Plantactinospora sp. BC1: one gene and its partner. Each later gene encodes a partner of the first gene's protein in a complex. Links are inferred from orthologs where the notes say so. Each region holds a gene or a part of one and is shown on either strand. Other genes may lie near its edges. The genes, in order: rpmJ and rpmE.

Region 1 (10,823 bases):
CAGGAACCGTTACTTCGAGTAGAGCTCGACGATCAGCTGCTCCTGGACCTGGGTGTCGATGACGCCCCGGGCCGGAAGCGAGTGGATCAGCACCTTCATCTGGCTGGGGATCGCCTCCAGCCAGGCCGGCACCGTCTTCGAGCCGGCCTCGGCCTGCGCCACGATGAACGGCGTCAGCTCCTTGGACTTGGCCCGGACCTCGACGATGTCGTGCTCCTTCACCCGGTACGACGGGATGTCGACCTTGCGGCCGTTCACCGTCAGGTGGCCGTGCTTGACGAGCTGCCGCGCGTGGTCGCGCGACTTCGCCAGGCCGGCCCGGTAGATCACGTTGTCGAGCCGCGACTCCAGGATCTGGAGGAGGATCTCGCCGGTCTTGCCCTTCTTGGCGACGGCCTCCTCGTAGTACCCCCGGAACTGCTTCTCCAGGACGCCGTAGACGCGGCGGGCCTTCTGCTTCTCACGGAGCTGGAGCAGGTACTCCGTCTCCTTGGTGCGGCCCCGGCCGTGCTGCCCGGGCGGGAACGGCCGGGACTCGAACGGGCACTTCGGGCCATCGCACTTGCTGCCCTTGAGGAACAGCTTCATCTTCTCCCGACGGCAACGGCGGCAGTCGGCACCGGTGTAACGAGCCATGTTCTTCGTCTACCTCTCAGACCCGACGACGCTTCGGCGGACGGCACCCGTTGTGCGGCTGCGGCGTGACGTCGGCGATCTGGCCGACCTCCAGGCCAACGGCCTGCAGCGAACGGATGGCGGTCTCCCGGCCGGAACCGGGGCCCTTGACGAACACGTCGACCTTGCGCATGCCGTGCTCCATGGCCCGGCGCGCGGCGGCCTCGGCGGCGAGCTGCGCGGCGAACGGAGTCGACTTGCGGGAACCCTTGAAGCCCACCTGGCCGGCGGAGGCCCAGGAGATGACGGCACCGGTCGGGTCCGTGATGGAGACGATGGTGTTGTTGAACGTGCTCTTGATGTGCGCCTGCCCGTGGGCGACGTTCTTGCGTTCCTTGCGCCGGACCTTCTTTACGGCGGCCCCGGCGCGAGCCTTCGGTGGCATGAGTCTGTGCGCTCCTAGTTGACTTTCCGGATCGGGTCGGAGTCCGGCCTACCTCGGTGGAGATCGACCCGAATTCCGGTTCAGCTCTACTTCTTGCCGGGCTTCTTCTTGCCGGCGACGGTCCGCTTCGGGCCCTTCCGGGTCCGGGCGTTGGTACGGGTCCGCTGACCACGGACGGGCAGACCCCGGCGGTGCCGGATGCCCGCGTAGCAGCCGATCTCGACCTTGCGGCGGATGTCAGCGGCGACCTCGCGGCGCAGGTCGCCTTCTACCTTGTAGTTCGCCTCGATGTGGTTCCGGAGCTGGACCAGCTCCTCGTCCGTGAGGTCCTTGGCGCGCTTGTCGGGGGAGATGCCGGTGGCGGCGAGCGTCTCGACCGCGCGGGTCCGACCGACCCCGAAAATGTAGGTGAGCGCGATCTCCAGCCGCTTCTCGCGGGGGAGATCGACGCCGGCTAGCCGTGCCATGTGCGGGCGTACTCCTCGGATTCTTTCGCGGAGGTCTGTACCCGCCCCATCCCGCCTGCCCAAACCTGCGGGCCCCGGCCTCCGACCGGGGGTCGGCCACGACTGCGTTCTCGCTGGGCGATCTCGCGCTCGCGGCTGGGACGAGCTTGTGTTGTTGTACGGAATCTGCGGTCGGGACGCACCGTCGACGCCGCCGGCACGCACCGGCGGCGGCTGCGGATCAGCCCTGACGCTGCTTGTGGCGCGGGTCGGTGCAGATGACCATGACCCGGCCGTGCCGGCGGATCACCCGGCACTTGTTGCAGATCCTCTTGACGCTCGGCTTGACCTTCACGGTTGCCTTACTTTCCCATCTGTGCCCGGCAGCGCGCTGACGCCGTCGAGTCTTGAGGACGGACACGGACACCCGGCCGTCGTCAGAGAGTGCACGTGCCCCGGACCCGCGAACGGTCCGGCGACGTTCACTTGTAGCGGTAGACGATGCGCCCTCGGGTCAGGTCGTACGGCGACAACTCGACGACGACCCGGTCCTCGGGCAGGATGCGGATGTAGTGCTGCCGCATCTTGCCGCTGATGTGAGCCAGCACCTTGTGGCCGTTGGCGAGTTCCACCCGGAACATGGCGTTCGGGAGTGGCTCGATCACTCGGCCCTCGATCTCGATGGCTCCGTCTTTTTTCGGCATGTCCTCCGCTGTCCTGACGTCGGTTACTCCGGACGGCTCACAACGCCTTTCCCGGATGGAGAACATCCGAGCCAGCCGCGGCTCCGGCCCCACCGAAGCGCGGGTGGGCATGCCGGAGTGGACGCTGTGCGCCGATCAGCCAGTGTACGCGCGCCCGCACGCCAGCGCCAACCCGGGGACTCCCGGGTGGTCGGATCGGACGAACGCGACTATATCAGGCGGGTTCCCCCTGGCCGGCCTGTTCGTCCCGGCGGCGTTTCCGCTCCTCGATCCGGGCCCGCTTCTCGATCTTCGCCCGCTCCCTCGCGGCCTGCTTCGCCGCCTGCTTGGCGGCCCAGCGCTGCGGCTCACCCTTCGCCAGCCCGGTGACCGTGCCGACCAGCAGCACCGCGCCCAGCGGGCCCGCCACCCAACCCGGCCAGAAGTAGAGGAAGTCGGTCGCCAGCACCGAGGTGACCGCCCAGATCGCGACCACCAGGCCGACCAGGCCGAAATAGCCGTCCCAGGTGTCGGCCAGCCAGGCCCGGGTGGCGCCCGGATAGCGGCCGTCGGGTCCGGGACGGAACACCGCGGGCTTCGGGTCGGTCGGCACCAGCTGGGCCTGGTCGACCGGCACCGTACCCGGCAGGTCGGTGAGCAGCCCGTCGAGGTCGGCGTAGGTCTTCGCGGCGTACGCCCGCTGGAGCCGGTCGTCGTACTCGCCCAGGTCGAGACGGCCCTCGTTCAGGGCCTGCCGGAGCTGGTCGGCCACGGCCGTGCGATCGGAGTCCGCAGCGCGCATCTGGTCCCGCCGGTCCATGACTACGAGGATGCCACCACGGGTCCAGCCCGCCCACTCCTCGAACGGGCTGGGGCCGTCAGCCGGGGGACGACGTGGCCGGCTCCCGGGCGGTGACCAGGTCACCGAGCCGGGCCCGACCGCCGTCCGGAGCGGTCAGCACCCAGACGCCGTCGTCCAGCAGCGCCATCGTGTGCTCGACGTGTGCGGCGATCGACCCGTCCCGGGTGATCACCGTCCAGCCGTCGTCCAGCTCCACCGTCCGGGGCGAGCCCAGGGTCACCATCGGCTCGATCGCCAGCGCCATCCCCGGCACCAGCCGGGGGCCACGCCCGGGCCGGCCGTGGTTGAGCACGTGCGGGTCCTGGTGCATCTCGGTGCCGATGCCGTGCCCGCCGTACCCCTCGACGATGCCGTACCGGCCGGCGGCCCGGACCGCCCGCTCCACCGCGTACGAGATGTCGGTCAGCCGGCCACGACCGCTGAGCATGCCGCGCGCCGCGGCCCGGATCCCCGCCCACATCGCGTCCTCGGCGGCCTCGGCCATCCGGAGCAGTTCCGGACGGACCTCGCCGACCCCGACCGTGATCGCGGCGTCGCCGTGCCAGCCGTCGAGGATCGCCCCGCAGTCGATGGAGATCAGGTCGCCGTCCCGGAGCACCTGGGTCGGCGCCGGGATGGCGTGCACGATCTGCTCGTTGACCGAGGAGCAGATCGAGGCCGGATAACCGTGGTAGCCCTTGAACGAGGGGGTGCCGCCGGCCTCCCGGATCACCGACTCGGCGATCGCGTCGAGATCGGCGGTGGAGACGCCGGGAGCCACGGCCGCGCGCATCCGCTCCAGGGCCGCCGCGACGACGAGCCCGGCAGCCCGCATCAGCTCGATCTGCTCCGGGGTCTTCAGCTGGATGTCCAGCTGGGGTCGGCGCATGGTGCCCAGCCTATCCGCCGTACGACCGCAGGGCGTCGATAGCCCGGACGGTGACGTCCTCCACCGGCCCGGTGGCGTCGATCCCGACCAGCTTGCCCTGCGCGCCGTAGTAGTCGATCAACGGTGCGGTCTTGCTGGCGTACTCACGCAGCCGCTCGGCGATCGTCTCCGCCTTGTCGTCGTCCCGCTGGAACAGCTCACCGCCACACCGGTCACAGACGCCCGCCACCGAGGGGGCGTCGAACTCGATGTGCCAGACCTTCTCGCAGCCCCGGCAGGTACGCCGGCCGGAGAGCCGCCGGATGACCTCGTCGTCGTCGACGACCAGCTCCATGACCAGATCCAGGGCGGTGCCCAGATCGGCGAGCAGCTTGTCCAGCGCCGCGGCCTGCGGGGTCGTCCGAGGGAATCCGTCCAGCAGGAAGCCCTCGGCCGCGTCCGGGCGGGCGAGCCGGTCCCGGACCATGTTGATCGTCACCTCGTCGGGCACCAGCTTGCCGGCGTCCATGTAACGCTTCGCCTCGACACCGAGTGGGGTGCCCTGCGACACGTTGGCCCGGAAGATGTCCCCTGTCGAGATCTTGGGCACGGCGAGGTGGGCGGCGATGAACTCGGCCTGGGTCCCCTTGCCCGCCCCGGGGGGACCGACCAGAACGAGTCGCATCTACCGCAGGAACCCTTCGTAGTTCCGCTGCATGAGCTGGCTCTCGATCTGCTTCACGGTCTCCAGCCCGACACCGACCATGATCAGCACCGCGACGCCGCCGAACGGGAAGTTCTGGTACTGCTGGCTGTCCAGCCAGATGAAGAAGAAGTTCGGCAGGATCGAGATCAGGCCCAGGTAGAGCGCACCGGGGAGGGTGATCCGGCTCAGGATGAAGTCCAGGTAGTCGGCGGTCGGCTTGCCCGGCCGGATGCCCGGGACGAACCCGCCGTACTTCTTCATGTTGTCCGCGACCTCGGTCGGGTTGAACGTGATCGAGACGTAGAAGTACGTGAAGAAGATGATCAGCAGGAAGTAGACGCTGATGTAGGTCGGGCTGTCCGGCTGCACCAGGTGGTTCTGCACCCAGGTCTGCCAGTTGTTCAGGTTGTTCTGGTCGAAGAACTGGAGCAGCAGCGACGGCAGGTAGAGCAGCGACGACGCGAAGATGACCGGGATCACACCCGCCTGGTTCACCTTCAGCGGGATGTAGGTGGAGGTGCCGCCGTACATCCGCCGGCCGATCATGCGCTTGGCGTACTGCACCGGGATGCGGCGCTGGGCCTGCTCAATGAAGACGACCGCGGTGATGACCACCAGGACCAGGACCAGGACCAGGCCGAACATGCCCCAGCCCTTGTTGTTCTTGATGGTCCAGCCCTCGCTGGGCAGCCGGGCGGCGATCGAGGTGAAGATCAGCACCGACATGCCGTTGCCGACGCCGCGGTCGGTGATCAGCTCGCCGAGCCACATCACGACACCGGTACCGGCGGTCATCGTGATCACCAGGACGGTCACGGTCAGCCAGGTCGGCAGGCCGGTGCCCTCCGGGATGATCGGGAACTCCTGGCACATCCCGTTGAAGAGCTGGCCGGAACGGGCCAGCGCCACGAACGCCGAGGCCTGCAGGATGCCCAGGCCGAGGGTGAGGTAACGGGTGTACTGCGTGATCTTCGCCTGACCGGCCTGGCCCTCCTTGCGGAGCTGCTCCAACCGCGGGATGACCACGGTGAGCAGCTGCAGGATGATCGAGGCGGTGATGTAGGGCATGATGCCCAGCGCGAAGACCGACAGCGAGAGCAGCGCGCCGCCGGAGAAGAGGTTGAGCAGGTTGAAGACGCCGTTGCCCTCACCCGACTCCATGGTCTGGATGCACTGCTGCACGTTGCCGTAGGAGACGCCCGGGCTGGGCAGCGTCGCACCGAGCCGGTAGACCGCGATGATGCCTACTGTGAACAGCAGCTTCTTGCGCAGGTCAGGCGTGCGGAACGCACTGAGAAAGGCGGAGAGCAACTTCTTCCTCCTGCGCGAGGCGGCCGCCGGTGGTTCATGGCGGGACGGGGTGGTTGTCGGGCGATCGACCCGATACCCATAGCTGGGATCGGACTCTAACAGTCCGGCGCGCTCCCGGGCAGATCCACCCGGAGAACATTCACCGTTTCCGATGTTAACGGGATCGATGGACCCCTAGTAGGTCAGGGCGCCCGCCAGTTGCCATCAACTGGGCGAGCGCCTCGACCGCGACGTCCTACAGCTCCGTCACCGAGCCGCCGGCAGCGGTGATCTTCTCCTTGGCCGACGCGCTGAACGCGTGCGCCGACACCTGGAGGGCGACCCCGCCCAGCTCCCCGGTACCGAGAACCTTCACCGGCTGGCCCTTGCGGACGGCGCCGGCCTGAACCAGCTCCTGCGGACCGACCTGGCCGCCCTCCGGGAACAGCTCGGCGAGCCGGTCCAGGTTGACCACCTGGAACACGACCTTGAACTTGTTCTTGAAGCCCTTCAGCTTCGGCAGCCGCATGTGGATGGGCATCTGCCCACCCTCGAACGCCGCCGAGATGTTCTTCCGGGCCTTGGAACCCTTGGTACCGCGACCGGCGGTCTTCCCCTTCGAGCCCTCACCGCGACCCACCCGGGTCTTCTCGGTCTTCGCTCCGGGGGCCGGGCGCAGGTGGTGGACCTTGATCGTCATTACTCGACCTCCTCGACCTTCACGAGGTGGCTCACGGTGAAGATCATGCCCCGAATCTCGGGGCGGTCCTCCTTGACCACCACGTCGTTGATCCGCTTGAGACCGAGCGACCGCAGCGACTCGCGCTGGTTGTGCTTGGTCCCGATGCCGGACCGGACCTGGGTCACCTTCAGGCGTGCCATCAGGCCGTCACCCCCGCCTGGGCCGCCAGCATGGCGGCCGGGGCGACGTCCTCGACCGGCAGGCCCCGACGCTTCGCGACCGCCTCCGGCGACTCCAGCCCCTTCAGGGCCGCCACCGTGGCGTGCACGATGTTGATCGGGTTGGACGAGCCGAGGCTCTTGGAGAGCACGTCGTGGATGCCCGCGCACTCCAGTACGGCCCGGACCGGACCACCGGCGATGACACCCGTACCGGCGCTGGCCGGCTTGAGCAGCACCACACCGGCGGCGTCCTCGCCCGTGACCGGGTGCGGGATCGAGGCACCGATCCGGGGCACCTTGAAGAAGTGCTTCTTGGCCTCCTCGACACCCTTGGCGATCGCCGCGGGCACCTCCTTGGCCTTTCCGTAGCCCACCCCGACCGTGCCGTCGCCGTCGCCGACGATCACCAGGGCGGTGAAGCTGAAGCGACGACCACCCTTCACGACCTTGGCAACCCGGTTGATGGCGACGACCCGCTCAAGATGCGGCGTCTTCTCGGCGGGCGCGTTTCCGCGACCGCCCTCACGGCGGTTGTCGCGGCGACCACCCTCGTTGCCACCGGACCCGCCGCCACGGCGCTGTTGACCTGGCATCAGCAGCCTTCCTTTCTCCTCGTGACGGGGTTTAGAACTCGAGCCCGGCTTCGCGGGCCGCGTCGGCCAGCGCGGCGATCCGCCCCGCGTACTGGTTGCCACCGCGGTCGAAGACGACCTTGGAGATCCCGGCGGCCTTGGCCCGCTCGGCGACGAGCGCGCCGACCTTGCCGGCCAGGGCGCTCTTGTCGCCCTCGGCACCCCGGATCGACTCGTCCATGGTCGAGGCGTAGACCAGCGTGTGGCCCCTGCCGTCGTCCACGATCTGCGCGGTGATGTGCCGCAGCGAGCGGGTGACCACGAGACGCGGCCGCTCGGCGGTGCCGGTGACGGTCTTGCGGACCCGGAAGTGCCGACGCGCCCGCCCGATGGCGCGCTTGGCGGCGACCCCGCGGCGACGCTTGAGCAGTGTGGCGGTCACTTCTTACCTGCCTTTCTCCCAGCCTCGCGGCCGGCGGATGCCCTCGCCCTACCGTTGGCGGTCACTTCTTGCCCGCCTTTCCGGCCTTGCGGCGGATGACCTCGCCCTGGTACTTGACGCCCTTGCCCTTGTACGGCTCCGGCGGACGAATCTTCCGGATGTTGGCGGCGACCTCGCCGACCTGCTGCTTGTCGATGCCGGCCACGTGGAACAGGGTGGGCCGCTCGACGGTGAAGGTGATCCCGGCCGGGGCCTTCACCTGCACCGGGTGCGAGAACCCGAGCGCGAACTCCAGGTCGCTGCCCTTGGCGGTGACCCGGTAACCCGTGCCGGCGATCTCCAGGGTCTTGCGGTAGCCCTCGGTCACACCGACGATCATGTTCGCCACCAGGGTACGGCTCAGGCCGTGCAGCTCCTTGGCCTTGCGCTCGTCGTTCGGCCGGTTGACGTGCAGCTCGCCGTCCTCGCCCCGCTCGGCCGTGATCGGCTCGGCCAGGGTGTGCGACAGCTCGCCCTTCGGCCCCTTGACCTTGACGGTCGAGCCGTCGATGGTCACCTCGACGCCGGAGGGCACCGGGATCGACTTACGTCCAATACGCGACATTTCTCTCTGTCTCCCGTTACCAGACGAAGGCGAGGACTTCCCCGCCAACGCTCCGCTTGCGGGCCTGCCGGTCGGTCAGCAGCCCCTGGGACGTCGAAATGATCGCCACGCCCAGTCCACCGAGCACCCGCGGGAGCCCGTCCGACTTGGCGTACACCCGGAGGCCGGGCTTGGACACGCGCTTGATGCCGGCCAGGCTCCGCTCCCGGTTCTGGCCGTACTTCAGCTCGACGACCAGTCGCTTGCCGACGACGCCCTCCTCGGGCTCCTCGACAGCCCAGGTGGCGATGTAGCCCTCGGACTTGAGGACCTCGGCGATGTTCGCCTTGATCTTCGAGTAGGGCATCGTCACCCGGTCGTGGTACGCCTGGTTGGCATTACGCAGACGCGTCAGCATGTCTGCGATCGGGTCGGTCATCGTCATGGATCTCGTCAGCCTTTCTCGCCGGGGTTCCCGGGGCAGTGGCCCGGGCCTACGGCGTTGCGATCCTCGCCCCGGATATCGGTCGGGACGTGGCTGGGCCCAAAGCGGGTGGCGTCGCGGTCCTCGCTCCGCCACCCACGGATGGGGCGCAGTGTCACCAGGAAGCCTTCGACACGCCGGGCAGCTCACCGCGGTGGGCCATCTCCCGGATGCAGACCCGGCAGAGGCCGAACTTGCGGTAGACCGCCTTCGGCCGCCCGCAACGCTGGCAGCGGGTGTACGCGCGAACCGAGAACTTCGGCTTCGCGGCGGCCTTGAGGATCAGCGCCTTCTTCGCCATATCAGTCCTCAGTTCTCCTTGAACGGGAAGCCCAGGAGCTTGAGCAGCGCCCGGCCCTCGTCGTCGGTCTTGGCGGTGGTCACCACCGTGATGTCCATGCCCCGTACGCGGTCGATCCGGTCCTGGTCGATCTCGTGGAACACCGACTGCTCGGTCAGGCCGAACGTGTAGTTGCCGTTCCCGTCGAGCTTGCGCCCGTCCAGACCGCGGAAGTCCCGGATCCGGGGCAGCGCGATGGAGAGGAGCCGGTCCAGGAACTCCCACATCCGGTCGCCGCGCAGGGTCACCTTCGCACCGATCGGCATGCCCTCGCGGAGCTTGAACTGCGCGATGGACTTGCGGGCCCGGCGGACCTGCGGCTTCTGGCCGGAGATGGTGGCCAGGTCGCGTACGGCGCCGTCGATCAGCTTCGCGTCCCGGGCCGCCTCGCCGACACCCATGTTGACGACGATCTTGACCAGTCCGGGCACCTGCATCGGGTTGCCGTACTGGAACTGCTCGCGGAGCTGCCCCACGATCTCTTCGCGGTACCGCTGCTTGAGCCGGGGCAGCGTCTTGGTCTCGGTTGCCGTCATCACAGGTCCTTACCGGTGCTACGCGCGATGCGGACCTTCTGGCCGCCCTCGTCGATCCGGTACCCGACCCGCGTCGGGTTGCCGTCGGAGTCCACGACCATCACGTTCGAGACGTGGATCGCGGCCTCCTGCGTGACGATGCCGCCGGTCTTCGCCCCGCGCTGGGTGGTGCGGATGCGGGTGTGCTTCTTGACCCGGTTCACGCCCTCGACCAGGACCTTGTCCTGCCGCGGGTAGGCCGCGATGACCTTGCCCTTGGCACCCTTGTCCTTGCCGGCGATGACGATGACTGTGTCGCCCTTCTTGACCTTCACGGTTTACAACACCTCCGGCGCGAGCGAGATGATTTTCATGAACCGCTTGTCCCGCAGCTCACGGCCAACCGGGCCAAAGATACGGGTACCTCGTGGGTCGCCACCATCCTTGATGATCACGGCCGCGTTCTCGTCGAATCGGATGTACGAGCCGTCCGGCCGCCGCTTCTCCTTGGCGGTGCGGACGACGACCGCCTTGACGACGTCGCCCTTCTTCACACCGGCACCGGGAATGGCGTCCTTGACCGTGGCCACGATGACGTCGCCGATGCCCGCGTAGCGCCGACCGGAGCCACCGAGCACCCGGATGCACAGGATCTCCCGGGCACCCGTGTTGTCGGCGACGCGCAGTCGCGACTCCTGCTGAATCACGTCTATCTCCTATGTCTGCCAGTTCTCAGCCGGCGGTTCATCCGGCCTGCCTTCGTCGACCGAAGTACCGTGCCGGCTGAGCTTGGCGGAACCCTGAGCCTGCGGTACGGCTCTTACTTGGCCTTCTCGAGGATCTCCACAACCCGCCACCGCTTGGTGGCGGAGAGCGGACGGGTCTCCATGAGCAACACCCGGTCGCCCACGCCGCACGCGTTCTGCTCGTCGTGCGCCTTCAGCTTGCTGGTGCGGCGCATGACCTTGCCGTACAGCGCGTGCTTGACCCGGTCCTCGACCTCGACGACCACGGTCTTTTCCATCTTGTCGCTCACCACGAGGCCCTCCCGGACCTTGCGCTGAGCCCGCGCCTGCGCGGTGGTGGTGGT
Region 2 (10,772 bases), 1.3 Mb from region 1 along the record:
CCGCACCTCGCCACCCACCCGGTTTGCCACGGCGGCCCGGAGCACACCCCTCAGGTCGACGCCGCCGTGCGAGTAGAAGCGGGCGTCCTCGGCCGCCACCGTCGCCTGCCGCATCACCTCGGCGACCTGGGACAGCGGCACGTTCGTCCGGTTCTCGTCGTAGAACGAGGTGATCGGGGTACGGCCGTCGGCGGCGAAGAGGTAGGAGCGCTGGGCGGTCGGCGGGGTACGCAGGTCCTGCGGCAGGTCCTCGTAGCGGGCGCCGATCGACTTGAGCCCCACCGCCGCCAGGACCGAGGCCGGCAGCGCGGCGGCGGCCAGGATCGTCCCGGCCAGGATTCCGGCCAGGGTCAGGGTCCAGAGCTGGTTCAGCCGCAGCCGGAGCATGCGGTACCTCCCGGGCGGGACACGATCGACGCGACCCGGACAAACGGCCGGGCTCGGGGACTCCGTCAGCCTGCCGGCTGATTTCGGGCGCCGCACCCGTTTCACGGCAAACCGGTTCAGATTCACAAGCCGGAGTGACCACGGCGGAATCTCCCCCGCCGCAGGGCGGGCCGCGCCCGCGTCAGGGCGGGCCGGGTCGCGTCAGAGCGGACCGTGCGCGGTTCAGGGCCGCCGCGTCGCCTCAGGGGCGGGCTGCGCCCCGGGTCAGGGCAGCAGGACGGCGGCGAGCGGCCGGACGGCGTCCTCGATCTCGTCGGCGACCCGGCTGAAACACTGGTCGCCCCGGCCCCACGGGTCGTCGAGGTCGTCGCCGGGCAGCGGGGACGACCCGCTCCGGGCCGCCGCCACCGCGGCCACCAGCGCGGTGCCCCGGGCGTAGACCGCGTCCGGGTCGGCCAGGTCGGCCGGAGGCAGGACCGCGGCGTCCACGGTGGGCAGCAGCCGGCCGAACTCGCCGAGCACGAAGGTGCGGTCGGCGGCGTCGGGACGCAGCGCCACCACGTATTCCTGCTGGTCGGCGGTTGCCGTCAACACCAGGTCGGCCGCGTCGATGTGCTCCGAGCGGAGCTTGCGGGCGCCGAAGTCGGCGACGTCCCCGCCCCGGGAGCGCACCTGGCGGGCGGCCGGCGGGTTCATCTCCTCACCCGCGTGCCAGCCGCCGGTGCCGGCGCTGTGGCTGTGCACCAGCCGGTCGGCGTCGTCCGCGTCGTCCGCACCCCGGCGGGCCAACCGTTCCCGTACGGCCAGCGCGAGCAGCCGCTCCGCCATCGGCGACCGGCAGATGTTGCCCAGGCAGACGTGCAGGACCGTGAACGGCGGCACTCAGGTCACCTGGCCCTGGATGTCCGGTACGACGTCACGGAGCTTCTCCAGCGGGATCGCGCCCTGGCGCAGCACCCGGGGCACCTCGCCGGTCACGTCGACGATGGTGCTCGGCACCGGCTCCGGACAGGGCCCGGCCTCCAGGTAGGCCCGCACCGCGTAGCCGAGCTGCTCGCGCGCCTCCTCGGCGGTCACCGCCGCCGGCTGGCCGGTCTTGTTCGCCGACGAGACGGCCATCGGCCCGGTCTCCCGGAGCACCTCCAGGGCGACCGGGTGCAGCGGCATCCGCACCGCGACCGTGCCGGCGGTGTCGCCGATGTCCCACTGGAGGCTGGGCGAGTGCTCGACGACGATCGTCAGCGCGCCGGGCCAGAACGCGTCGGCCAGGTCCCGGGCGGTGCTCGGCAGCATGAAGACCAGCCCGTCCAGCGTGCGCCGGGAGCCGACCAGCACCGGCGGCGGATGCTGCCGGTCCCGACCCTTCGCGTTGAGCAGCGCCTTGACGGCGTAGGGGGTGAACGCGTCCGCGCCGACCCCGTAGACCGTGTCGGTCGGGATCACGACCAGCTCGCCGTTCTTGACCGCCTCGACGGCCGCGGCGATGCCTCGGTCACGGTCCGCCAGCGACCGGCAGTCGTAGAGCATCACGAGGAGCCAGTCTGCCACGCCGGAGCGCCCACCGTGGCACGGGGACTTCCGGCCGGTTACGGGACGGCGTCGGCCCGGCGGGCGGTGGCGAAACGGGGCCGCCCGACCAGGTCGGGATGGTCCGCGATCTCGACGAACCGGCCGTCGGCACGCAGCAGCTCCGGAACCGCCGTGCCGTGCGTGTCGTCGTGCTCCACCCCGAAGACCCCGCCGGGGCGCAGCAGCCCGGCCGCCCGGTCGAGTACCAGCCGGATCACCGCCAGCCCGTCCGGGCCGCCGAAGACCGCGTCCGCCGGGTCGTGCCCGGCCACGTCCGGGGGTACCGGGGTGTCGTCCGGCACGTACGGCGGGTTGCAGAGCAGCACGTCCACCCGGCCGGCGTACCCGGCCAGCAGCTCCGGGTCGGCGACGTCCCCGGCCACCACCTCGATCGGCGGGTCGCCGGCAGCGGCCCGCTCGGCGGCGTTGCGGCGCAACCAGTCCAGCGCCGCCGCGGACCGCTCCACCGCGACCACCCGGGCCGCCGGCACCTCCCCGGCGACCGAGAGCGCGATCGCGCCGCTGCCGCTGCACAGGTCGACGACCAGCGGTCCCGCCCCGGCCGGGTCGCTGCCGGTCCCGGGTCCGCCGAGCCGCCGGGCCTGCTCGACGCCCCAGCCGGCCAGCAGTTCCGTCTCCGGCCGGGGCACGAAGACCCCGGGGCCGACCGCCAGCTCCAGGTAGCGGAACGCCGCCGAGCCGAGCAGGTACTGCAACGGCTCGTGCCGGGTACGCCGCTCGACCAGCTCCGTCAGCCGGTCGTACTGCTCGCCGGTGAGCGGCCCGGCCACGGCCAGCGCCCCGCGCGACACGCCGAGGACGTACGCCACCAGAAGCTCCGCCTCGGTCCTGGCCGGCCCGACGCCGGCCCGGGCCAGCGCGGACGTCGCCGCCGCGACCGCGACCGACGGTCGGGTCCGTTCTGTCGCTTCACGGGGATGCCGGGGAATACGCGTCACGACATAATCATGAAACGTCGGCCGGGAATCATCGCGTCGCGGGCGCGTTTCCGACCCGGATCGACTGGGTGCTCAGACCGGTCGAGCGTCCCCGGAGGGCACCGTGCCTCCGGGCGACCGGTCGGCTCCTCGACTTTCGCGGGGGTCTGGCTGGCGACGGCGATGGAGGTTGTGCGTGAGTTGGCTCGACCGGGTCGGTGACCGGGCCGAGGAGTTGAGACACGCCCGTTCCCTGATGGAGAGCAGCCGCTCCGCCGAGGCGTGCCTGGTCTTCGAACGCGTGCTCGACACCACCGACGACCCGTACTCCCGGGCCGAGGCGTTGCTCCAGCGACTCTCCGCGATCCTCAACCTGGGCCGCACCGCCGAGTACACCCGGGCGGTGGAGCAGGCGTTCGACGCCGCCCGGGACCTGCCCGACCCCTACCTGCACGGCCACCTGCACGCGCTGGCCGCGCTGGCCGCGCACAACCAGGGCGCGCTGGACCGCTGCGTCACCCACCTGGTCCGGGGCGCCCGGGCGCTCGGCTCGGTGGACGAGCCCGACCGGGAGACCGCCTGGGGCTGGCACGACCTGGCGATGGCCTACTCCTACCTCGGCTTCCACGGCTACGCGCTCGGCGCCATCGAGCGGGCCCGCCGGCTGGGGCTGGCCGTCGGCATCCCCGAGGAGACCTTCGCCGCACCCGGCATCCGGCTGCGCAACGCGGTCGCGCTGGACCACCACGGGGACAGCGACGGCTGCCTCCGGGTGCTCAGGGACGTCGGCGCCGACCTGGAACGCTTCGTCGGGGCCGGCACGGCGGGCCGGTTGCGGCCGAGCGGCCGGGCGGCGTACGGGTACGCGCTCGCCCGGCGGGCTGCCCTCGGCGCCACGACCGGCCGGTCGGCCGTACCCGAACTCGACCCCGACCGGCTGCTCCGCGACGGCGGGGACAGCGCGCGTACCCGGGACATGCGGCAGCTCGGCGGGGCGTGCCTGGCGATCGCCGCCGGCCGGCCCGCCGAGGCGCTGGCCCGGCTGGAGACGGTGCACGTCTCGGCCGAGACGCTGGGCGCGGCCGAGCACGCCCGGCTCTCCAGCCTGGCGTACGCCGGGGTCGGCGACCACGCGGCGGCGCACCGGGCCGACCGGTACGCGTTCCGGCTGGCGACCCAGCGCAACGACCGGCTCCGGGACGTCTACGTCGACGGCATCGCGGCCCGGATCGAGCACGAGGAGATGCGCCGGGAGGCGGTCCGGCACGAGGGCGAGGCGCTGACCGACCCGCTCACCGGGCTGCCGAACCGCCGCCGGTTGGAGCGGTACGTTGCCGGGATGGCCGGCCGGGGCGAACGGGCCGTGATCGGGGTCTGCGACCTCGACGGTTTCCGGGCGGTGAACACCGCGCACGGCCGGCACTGCGGCGACCTGGTGCTGCAACGGATCGCCGGAGTGATCAACCGGGTGATGCGGCGCGGCGACTTCGTGGCCCGGTACGGCGGCGACGAGTTCGTGGTGGTGCTGCCCGGCGCCGGGATGGCCGAGGCGGGTGAGGTGGGCCGGCGGATCAGCGCGGCGGTCGCCGCCGAGGACTGGGAGTCGATCGTCCCCGGCATCCGGGTCGGGGTGAGCGTCGGCTTCGCCGAGGTGCACGGCTCGGGCGCCGGGCCACGGGACGCGCTGCGCGCCGCCTTCGAGCTGGCCGCCGGGGAGCGACCGCAGGCCGCGACCGGGCCGGCGACGGCACGCTGAGCGGGTGCCGGCGGCGCCACCGGGCGCGGCTCAGCGGCGGGACAGCTCCGTCTCGCCGGCCAGCCGGGCCGAGCGGTCCGCCTCGGCGAGCGCGTCGAGCACCCCGTCCAGCTCACCGGCGAGCGCCAGGTCGAGGTTGTACGCCGTGTAGCCGATCCGGTGGTCGGTGATCCGGTTCTGCGGGAAGTTGTACGTCCGGATCCGCTCGGAGCGGTCGACGGTACGCACCTGGGAGCGGCGGGCGTCCGAGGCGGCGGCGTCGGCCTGCTCCTGCGCGTTGGCCAGCAGCCGGGCCCGGAGGATCCGCATCGCCTGTTCCCGGTTCTGCAACTGGGACTTCTCGTTCTGGCAGGAGACCACGATCCCGGTCGGCAGGTGGGTGATCCGCACCGCCGAGTCGGTGGTGTTCACCGACTGGCCGCCCGGCCCGGAGGAGCGGAACACGTCGATCCGCAACTCGTTCGGGTCGATGGTGACGTCGACGTCCTCGGCCTCCGGCAGCACCAGTACGCCGGCCGCGCTGGTGTGGATCCGCCCCTGCGACTCGGTGACCGGCACCCGCTGCACCCGGTGTACGCCGCCCTCCCACTTGAGCCGGGACCAGACCCCGTTGCCGCCCTCCGGTACCCCCTTGGCCTTGACCGCGAGCGAGACGTCCTTTACCCCGCCCAGGTCGGAGTCCTGCGCGTCGAGCACCTCGGTCGCCCAGCCGTGCCGTTCGGCGTAGCGCAGGTACATCCGGAGCAGGTCACCGGCGAAGAGCGCGGACTCCTCGCCGCCCTCGCCCGCCTTGATCTCCAGGATCACGTCCTTGGCGTCGTGCGGGTCGCGCGGGATCAGCAGCTCGGCGAGCCGGCCCTCCAGCGCGGGCAGCGTCTCGGCCAGCGACTCCGCCTCGGCCGCGAACGACGGCTCCTCGGCGGCGAGTTCGCGGGCGGCGGCGAGGTCGGCCCGGGCCTGCTCCAGCTCACCGGCGGCCTTGTGCAGCGGGGTCAGCTCGGCGAACCGTCGGCCCACCCGGCGGGCGGTGGCCTGGTCGGCGTGGATCGCCGGGTCGGCGAGGCGCCGTTCCAGCTCCGCGTACTCGTCGAGGAGCCGGGCCAGCCGGTCGCCGCTCATGCTCGTACTCCCTCTGCTCCGAACGCGGATGGTGGAAGGGACCGGGAAACGGCACGACGGCGCCCGCCCCCGGCGACGAACCGGAGGCGGGCGCCGTCGACGCGGCTACTTGCCCTTTTTGGCCTGAACCTTGGCGTACTTCTGCTGGAACTTGGCGACCCGGCCGGCGGTGTCGAGCACGCGCTGCTTGCCGGTGTAGAACGGGTGGCAGGCGCTGCAGGTCTCGACGTGGATCGAGCCGCCCTTCGCCGTGCTGCGGGTCGTGAAGGTGTTGCCGCACGAGCAGGTGACCTCGGTGGACACGTACTCGGGGTGGATGTTGGGCTTCATGTCGCCTCGGTCCTTTCGTGGGTGGTCGCCGGGTCGCCCTCGGCATCCGTCAGCCACGCCACGACACGGGTGTCGCGGAGCGATGGCGGACTCGGGCGGGAACCGGAACCGGTGGCCGACTGACCAGTGTGCCATGCCGGCTGGGCCGGCCCGAAATCGGGCTGCACACGTGATCCGTGACGGTTAACGTCACTGCTCCCTCTCGCATTCCCACCCCGCCGGAAGGCACACCCGTGGTCACCCCCGCGTCCGATTCCGCCCTGCTCGCCCCGGTCACCCGGCTCGCCGACGTCGTCGACCCGGCGGCGCTGGCCGCCGCGCTCGCCGACGGCCACGTCCGGGTCCAACGGCATCCGGAGCGACCGCTCGCGATCTACAACTACACCGAGGCGTGCACCTACGGCGGAATCTGGACACCGGTGACGGTCGCCTGTCGAGGGCTGATCGTGGACGAGTCGACCGAGGTGGTCGTGGCGCGGCCGTACCCGAAGTTCTTCAACCACGACCAGCCCGGCGCACCGGCGCTCCGGCCGGACGCACCGGCGGTGATCACGGACAAGGCCGACGGGAGCCTCGGCGTGCTGTACCCGGACGGCGTCGGCTTCGCGGTCGCCACCCGGGGCTCGTTCGCCTCCGACCAGGCCCGGCACGCCACCGCCGTGCTCCGCTCCCGCTACCCCGACTTCACCCCGCCGCCGGGGCGGACCGTGCTGGTCGAGATCGTCTACCCGGCGAACCGGATCGTGTTGGACTACGGCGGTCTGGACGACCTGGTGCTGCTCGGCACGGTGGAGATCGCCAGCGGGCGGAGTTCCGGTCCGGAGGCGGTGCCGGACTGGCCCGGTCCGGTGGTCGAGCGGCTGCCGCACCGCACCCTGGCCGAGGCGCTGGCCGCGCCCGCCCGGGACGGTCGGGAGGGGCTGGTGGTGCACTGGCCGGACAGCGACCAGCGGGTCAAGATCAAATATCCGGAGTACGTCCGGTTGCACCGGCTCACCTTCGGGCTCAACGCCCGGCTGGTCTGGGAGTACCTCGTCACCGGGCAGGACCTCGCGGCCCGGGTCGCGCCGCTGCCGGACGAGTTCCACCGCTGGGTCGACTCCGTCGTGGCCGACCTGACCGCGACCGTCGAGGCCCGGGCCGCGAAGATCGAGCAGGCGTACGGTGAGATCGTGGCCGAACTGCCCGCCGGATGGAGCCGACGCGACTTCGCCGAGCGGGCCGCCCGGCACCCGGAGCGCAGTTTCCTCTTCCTGCGCCTCGACGGCCGCGACTACCGTCCTCACCTCTGGCAGCAGGCCCGCCCGCCGGTCGAGTGGACGCCACAGCAGGCCGGGTGAACCCCCGACGTGCGGCCGCGAAGGATCATGATGGGTGCCGGGCGGAGCGAGGAGAGAGCATGACCCGACTGATCGTCACCCGCGGGCTGCCGGCCTCCGGGAAGACCACCTTCGCCCGGAAGCTGCAACCCGGCGTCGTCCGGGTCAACCGCGACGACCTGCGCCGGATGCTGCACGGCGAGCGGCTCTTCACCCAGTGGGCCGAGGGCCAGGTTACCGTCGTGCAGCGGGCCCAGGTCGAGGCGCTGCTCCGGGCGGGCGCGGACGTCTGCGTCGACGACACCAACCTGCGGTCCCGGACCGTGCGGGACTGGGCGCAGCTAGCCGCCCGGTTCGGCGCCGCCTTCGAGGTGCACGACTTCACCGACGTACCGGTGGACGAGTGCGTCCGCCGCGACGCCGAGCGACCCGAGCAGGACCGGGTCGGCGAGGAGGCAATCCGGCGACTGCACGAGCGCTACCTGGCCGGACGGGCCCTGCCGCTGCCGGTACCGACCGTCGAGCCGGGCGGGCCGGCGGCCGTCTACACCCCGCCGTCGGACGAGGTGCCGGAGATCGTACTGGTGGACATCGACGGCACGGTGGCGCTGATGGCGGGGCGCAGCCCGTACGACATGACCCGGGTCGGCGAGGACCTGCCCAACACCGCCGTCATCTCGGCGGTCCGGGCCATGCACGCGGCCGGCTACGGGGTGGTCTTCTGCACCGGACGGGACGCCTCCTGCCGGGAGCAGACGCAGCGGTGGCTGGCCGAGCACGTCGACGTGCCGTACCTGGCGCTGCACATGCGGGCCGTCGGCGACCAGCGCCGCGACTCGGTGGTCAAGCGGGAGATCTTCGACCGGGAGATCCGCGACCGCTACCGGGTGGTCGGGGTCTTCGACGACCGGATGCAGGTGGTCAAGATGTGGCGCGGCCTCGGCCTGACCGTCTTCCAGGTCGCCGAGGGCGACTTCTAGCCCGCAGTCCCGGTGCATCGGGTCGTCGACCTGGACGTCAGAGGCGCTACCCGGCGTCGGTAGCGCCTCTGACGTCCAGGTCGAGCCCGCGCGCCGCACGTGGCCCGATCCCGGTCGGACCCGGCGGATGGCGCGGCATCCGCAGGGCGGGTGGCGCGGCATCCGCAGGGCGGGTGGCGCGGCATCCGCAGGGCGGGTGCGTCGGGCTGGCGGCGGTGCCGCGCCGAACTAGCGGCGGGTGAGCGGGATGGTGGCCCGGGCGGTCGCCCCGTTGACGGTGACGGCGAGTTGGACAGCGTCGCCGGAACGCAGCCCGGTCAGCCGGCCGGTGGCCGGGTCGAACCAGGCGGCGTGCCACGGCCGCAGGCCGCGCACCGGTCCGATGTGCAGGTTCGCCGATCCGGACCAGTCGGCCGAGAGCGGAGCGGCGACCGGTACCTGCCGACCGCCGGGCTGGGTCACCGTGGCGGTGACCGGGACCGCCGAACCGGCCGGCAGGGTCGCCGGGGCGGCCAGGGTCAGCCGGTCCACGTGCGCCCGGGTCTGCGCGCTCACCCACTCCGGCCCCTCGGCCAGCGGGTCGCGCCGGGCCGCCGCCGCCTCGGCCGGGCTGACCGGGTCGACCCCGAACATCGTCCAGCCGCTGAACCCGCCCAGGTGCGGCGCGGTCGACGGGTTCTTGCCGGCGTTGCCGTTGATCAGGTACGGCACCCCGTCGACCCGTTCGGCGGAGAAGCTGCCGACGTGCGCGCCGACGAAGAGTGCGCCCTTGCCGGTCTCGCGCTGGAACTCGGCGAGCCACCGCTCCAGCAGTGCCGCCTCCTTGCGGTCGCCGAGCTGGCTCGCCCTGGCCGGTGTCGGGTCCCGGGGCGCGTGGTGCTCCACCAGCACCACCGAGCCGACGGCCGGGTCCCGGGCCGCACCGTCCAGGGCGGTACGCAGCGCGAGTACCTGCCCGAAGCCGCCGCCGCGCAGGCTGCCGGTGGAGGTGTCCAGGGTGACGAACCGGGTCCGGGTGCCGCCCCGGCGCGGGCTGTGGTCGAAGACCCGGTACGTCTCGCCGAAGACCGACCGGAAGTTCGTGATCGGGGCACCCATGATCTCGTGGTTCCCCGGCACGTAGTGGTACGGCAGCGTACCGCCCAACTCCTCGTCCAGGATCCGTTTGGCCAGCGCGAAGTCCTCCGGATAGGCGGTGTCCACGAAGTCCCCGTTGATCACCAGGAAGTCCGGCCGGGCGGCCTTCACCTCGCGGAGCGTACGGCGGGCCTGGGCGACCAGGTCGCTGTCCGGGTTCGCCGCCACGAACTGCGCGTCGGAGAGGACGGCGAAGCGCCAGGGCGCCCGGTCGACGGTGCCGTCGGTCAGCACCACCCGGTCGGTACGGAGCGGCTCGGCCGGCACCTCCACCTCGGCGGGTACCCGGGCGACGATGTCGTCGATCACCACCTCCCCGGTGTACGCCGCCGCCGCGTCGGTCTCGGCGACGTAGAACCGGCGGATCCGCACCGGATAGACCACTCCGGCCGGTACGGCGAGTTCGACGTACCGCCAGCCGGTCCAGTCCAGGTAGGGGCCGCGCAGTACGTGCTGCTGGTCGAGCGCGTCGTGCAGGTGCAGGCTGGGCCACTCGCCGTTCCCGTTGGCGTGGATCCACATCCCGAACGACTGCGGCTGCCCGGCCACCGGGATGTACGCGGGCGGGTCGGCGTACGCGGCGCGGGTGCCGGTGGACTGGCCGAAGTCGTACGCCAGCTTCAGGCCGGTGCCGGTGCGGCCCGGCACCGGGGTCGCCGAGCCGGTGGCCCGGGCGGCGCTGAACCGCCAGCTCGCCGCGTCGTCGAACATCGCCACCGGTACGTCGGTGAGCCCGACCGTCACCGGCAGCACGGTGCTGGCCGCGCCGACCCGTACCGTCACCAGCCCGGCACCACTGTCCACTCTGGCCTTCACCGCGAGGGTGCCGTCGGCGGCCGGGGTGACCTCCAGCAGCTCCCGGTCGTAGTCCAGGCGCAGGTCGGCCGCGTCGATCGGCGCGGTGTTCCCCTCGGCGTCGTAGCCGACCACGCCGAACGACCCGGTGCCGCCCGCGCCGGCCAGCCCGACCCGGTCCACCGTGCCGTCGATCCGGGCCAGCGGGCCGAGCACGGTCAGCGGCAGTGCACCCTTCGCCCGGCCCCGGGACGCGGTCACGGTCACCTCACCGGACCGGCGGGCCCGGAAGACTCCGGCGGAGTCGACCGTGCCCCGGGACGACGGTTCGGCCCGCCAGCCCGGCGCGCCGGCCGCCGGGCCGTAGGTCTCGTCGTAGCCGGCCGCCGCGAGCCGCCGGGTCAGCCCGGGAAAGACCCGGTCCGGGCGTCCGCCGCGCACC

What was found.
Region 2: rpmJ (region 1) and rpmE share a complex: the UniProt entries of both Bacillus subtilis proteins name them as parts of the 50S ribosomal subunit. The link is inferred for Plantactinospora sp. BC1 from one-to-one orthologs.

The regions. Positions count from the first base shown.
Region 1 is NZ_CP028158.1:6,028,115-6,038,937, forward strand. Bases 305-3,162 are described here. They hold rpmJ (50S ribosomal protein L36), read right to left. Parts: upstream 1,862-3,162; coding sequence 1,748-1,861; downstream 305-1,747. Other genes in these bases: rpsD (30S ribosomal protein S4), read right to left, coding at 305-636; rpsK (30S ribosomal protein S11), read right to left, coding at 653-1,060; rpsM (30S ribosomal protein S13), read right to left, coding at 1,147-1,527; infA (translation initiation factor IF-1), read right to left, coding at 1,989-2,210; C6361_RS26395 (DUF1707 domain-containing protein), read right to left, coding at 2,425-3,009. Outside these bases: more of rpsD, read right to left, coding at 10-304; more of map, read right to left, coding at 3,163-3,919; C6361_RS26405 (adenylate kinase), read right to left, coding at 3,930-4,583; preprotein translocase subunit SecY, read right to left, coding at 4,584-5,915; rplO (50S ribosomal protein L15), read right to left, coding at 6,151-6,594; rpmD (50S ribosomal protein L30), read right to left, coding at 6,594-6,776; rpsE (30S ribosomal protein S5), read right to left, coding at 6,776-7,390; rplR (50S ribosomal protein L18), read right to left, coding at 7,422-7,799; rplF (50S ribosomal protein L6), read right to left, coding at 7,873-8,415; rpsH (30S ribosomal protein S8), read right to left, coding at 8,432-8,839; C6361_RS26445 (type Z 30S ribosomal protein S14), read right to left, coding at 8,994-9,179; rplE (50S ribosomal protein L5), read right to left, coding at 9,188-9,757; rplX (50S ribosomal protein L24), read right to left, coding at 9,754-10,068; rplN (50S ribosomal protein L14), read right to left, coding at 10,072-10,440; rpsQ (30S ribosomal protein S17), read right to left, coding at 10,554-10,823.
Region 2 is NZ_CP028158.1:4,701,653-4,712,424, reverse strand. Bases 4,488-7,294 are described here. They hold rpmE (50S ribosomal protein L31), read right to left. Parts: upstream 6,100-7,294; coding sequence 5,875-6,099; downstream 4,488-5,874. Other genes in these bases: C6361_RS20585 (RNA ligase), read left to right, coding at 6,333-7,294; prfA (peptide chain release factor 1), read right to left, coding at 4,681-5,769; C6361_RS20600 (GGDEF domain-containing protein), read left to right, coding at 4,488-4,650. In the rest of the region: C6361_RS20620 (transglycosylase domain-containing protein), read right to left, coding at 1-387; C6361_RS20615 (phosphotyrosine protein phosphatase), read right to left, coding at 652-1,269; C6361_RS20610 (L-threonylcarbamoyladenylate synthase), read right to left, coding at 1,270-1,914; prmC (peptide chain release factor N(5)-glutamine methyltransferase), read right to left, coding at 1,974-2,915; more of C6361_RS20600, read left to right, coding at 3,091-4,487; more of C6361_RS20585, read left to right, coding at 7,295-7,439; C6361_RS20580 (AAA family ATPase), read left to right, coding at 7,499-8,398; C6361_RS20575 (phosphodiester glycosidase family protein), read right to left, coding at 8,627-10,772. UniProt on the Bacillus subtilis protein: Binds the 23S rRNA. While neither of the L31 paralogs is essential, this protein seems to function as the main L31 protein.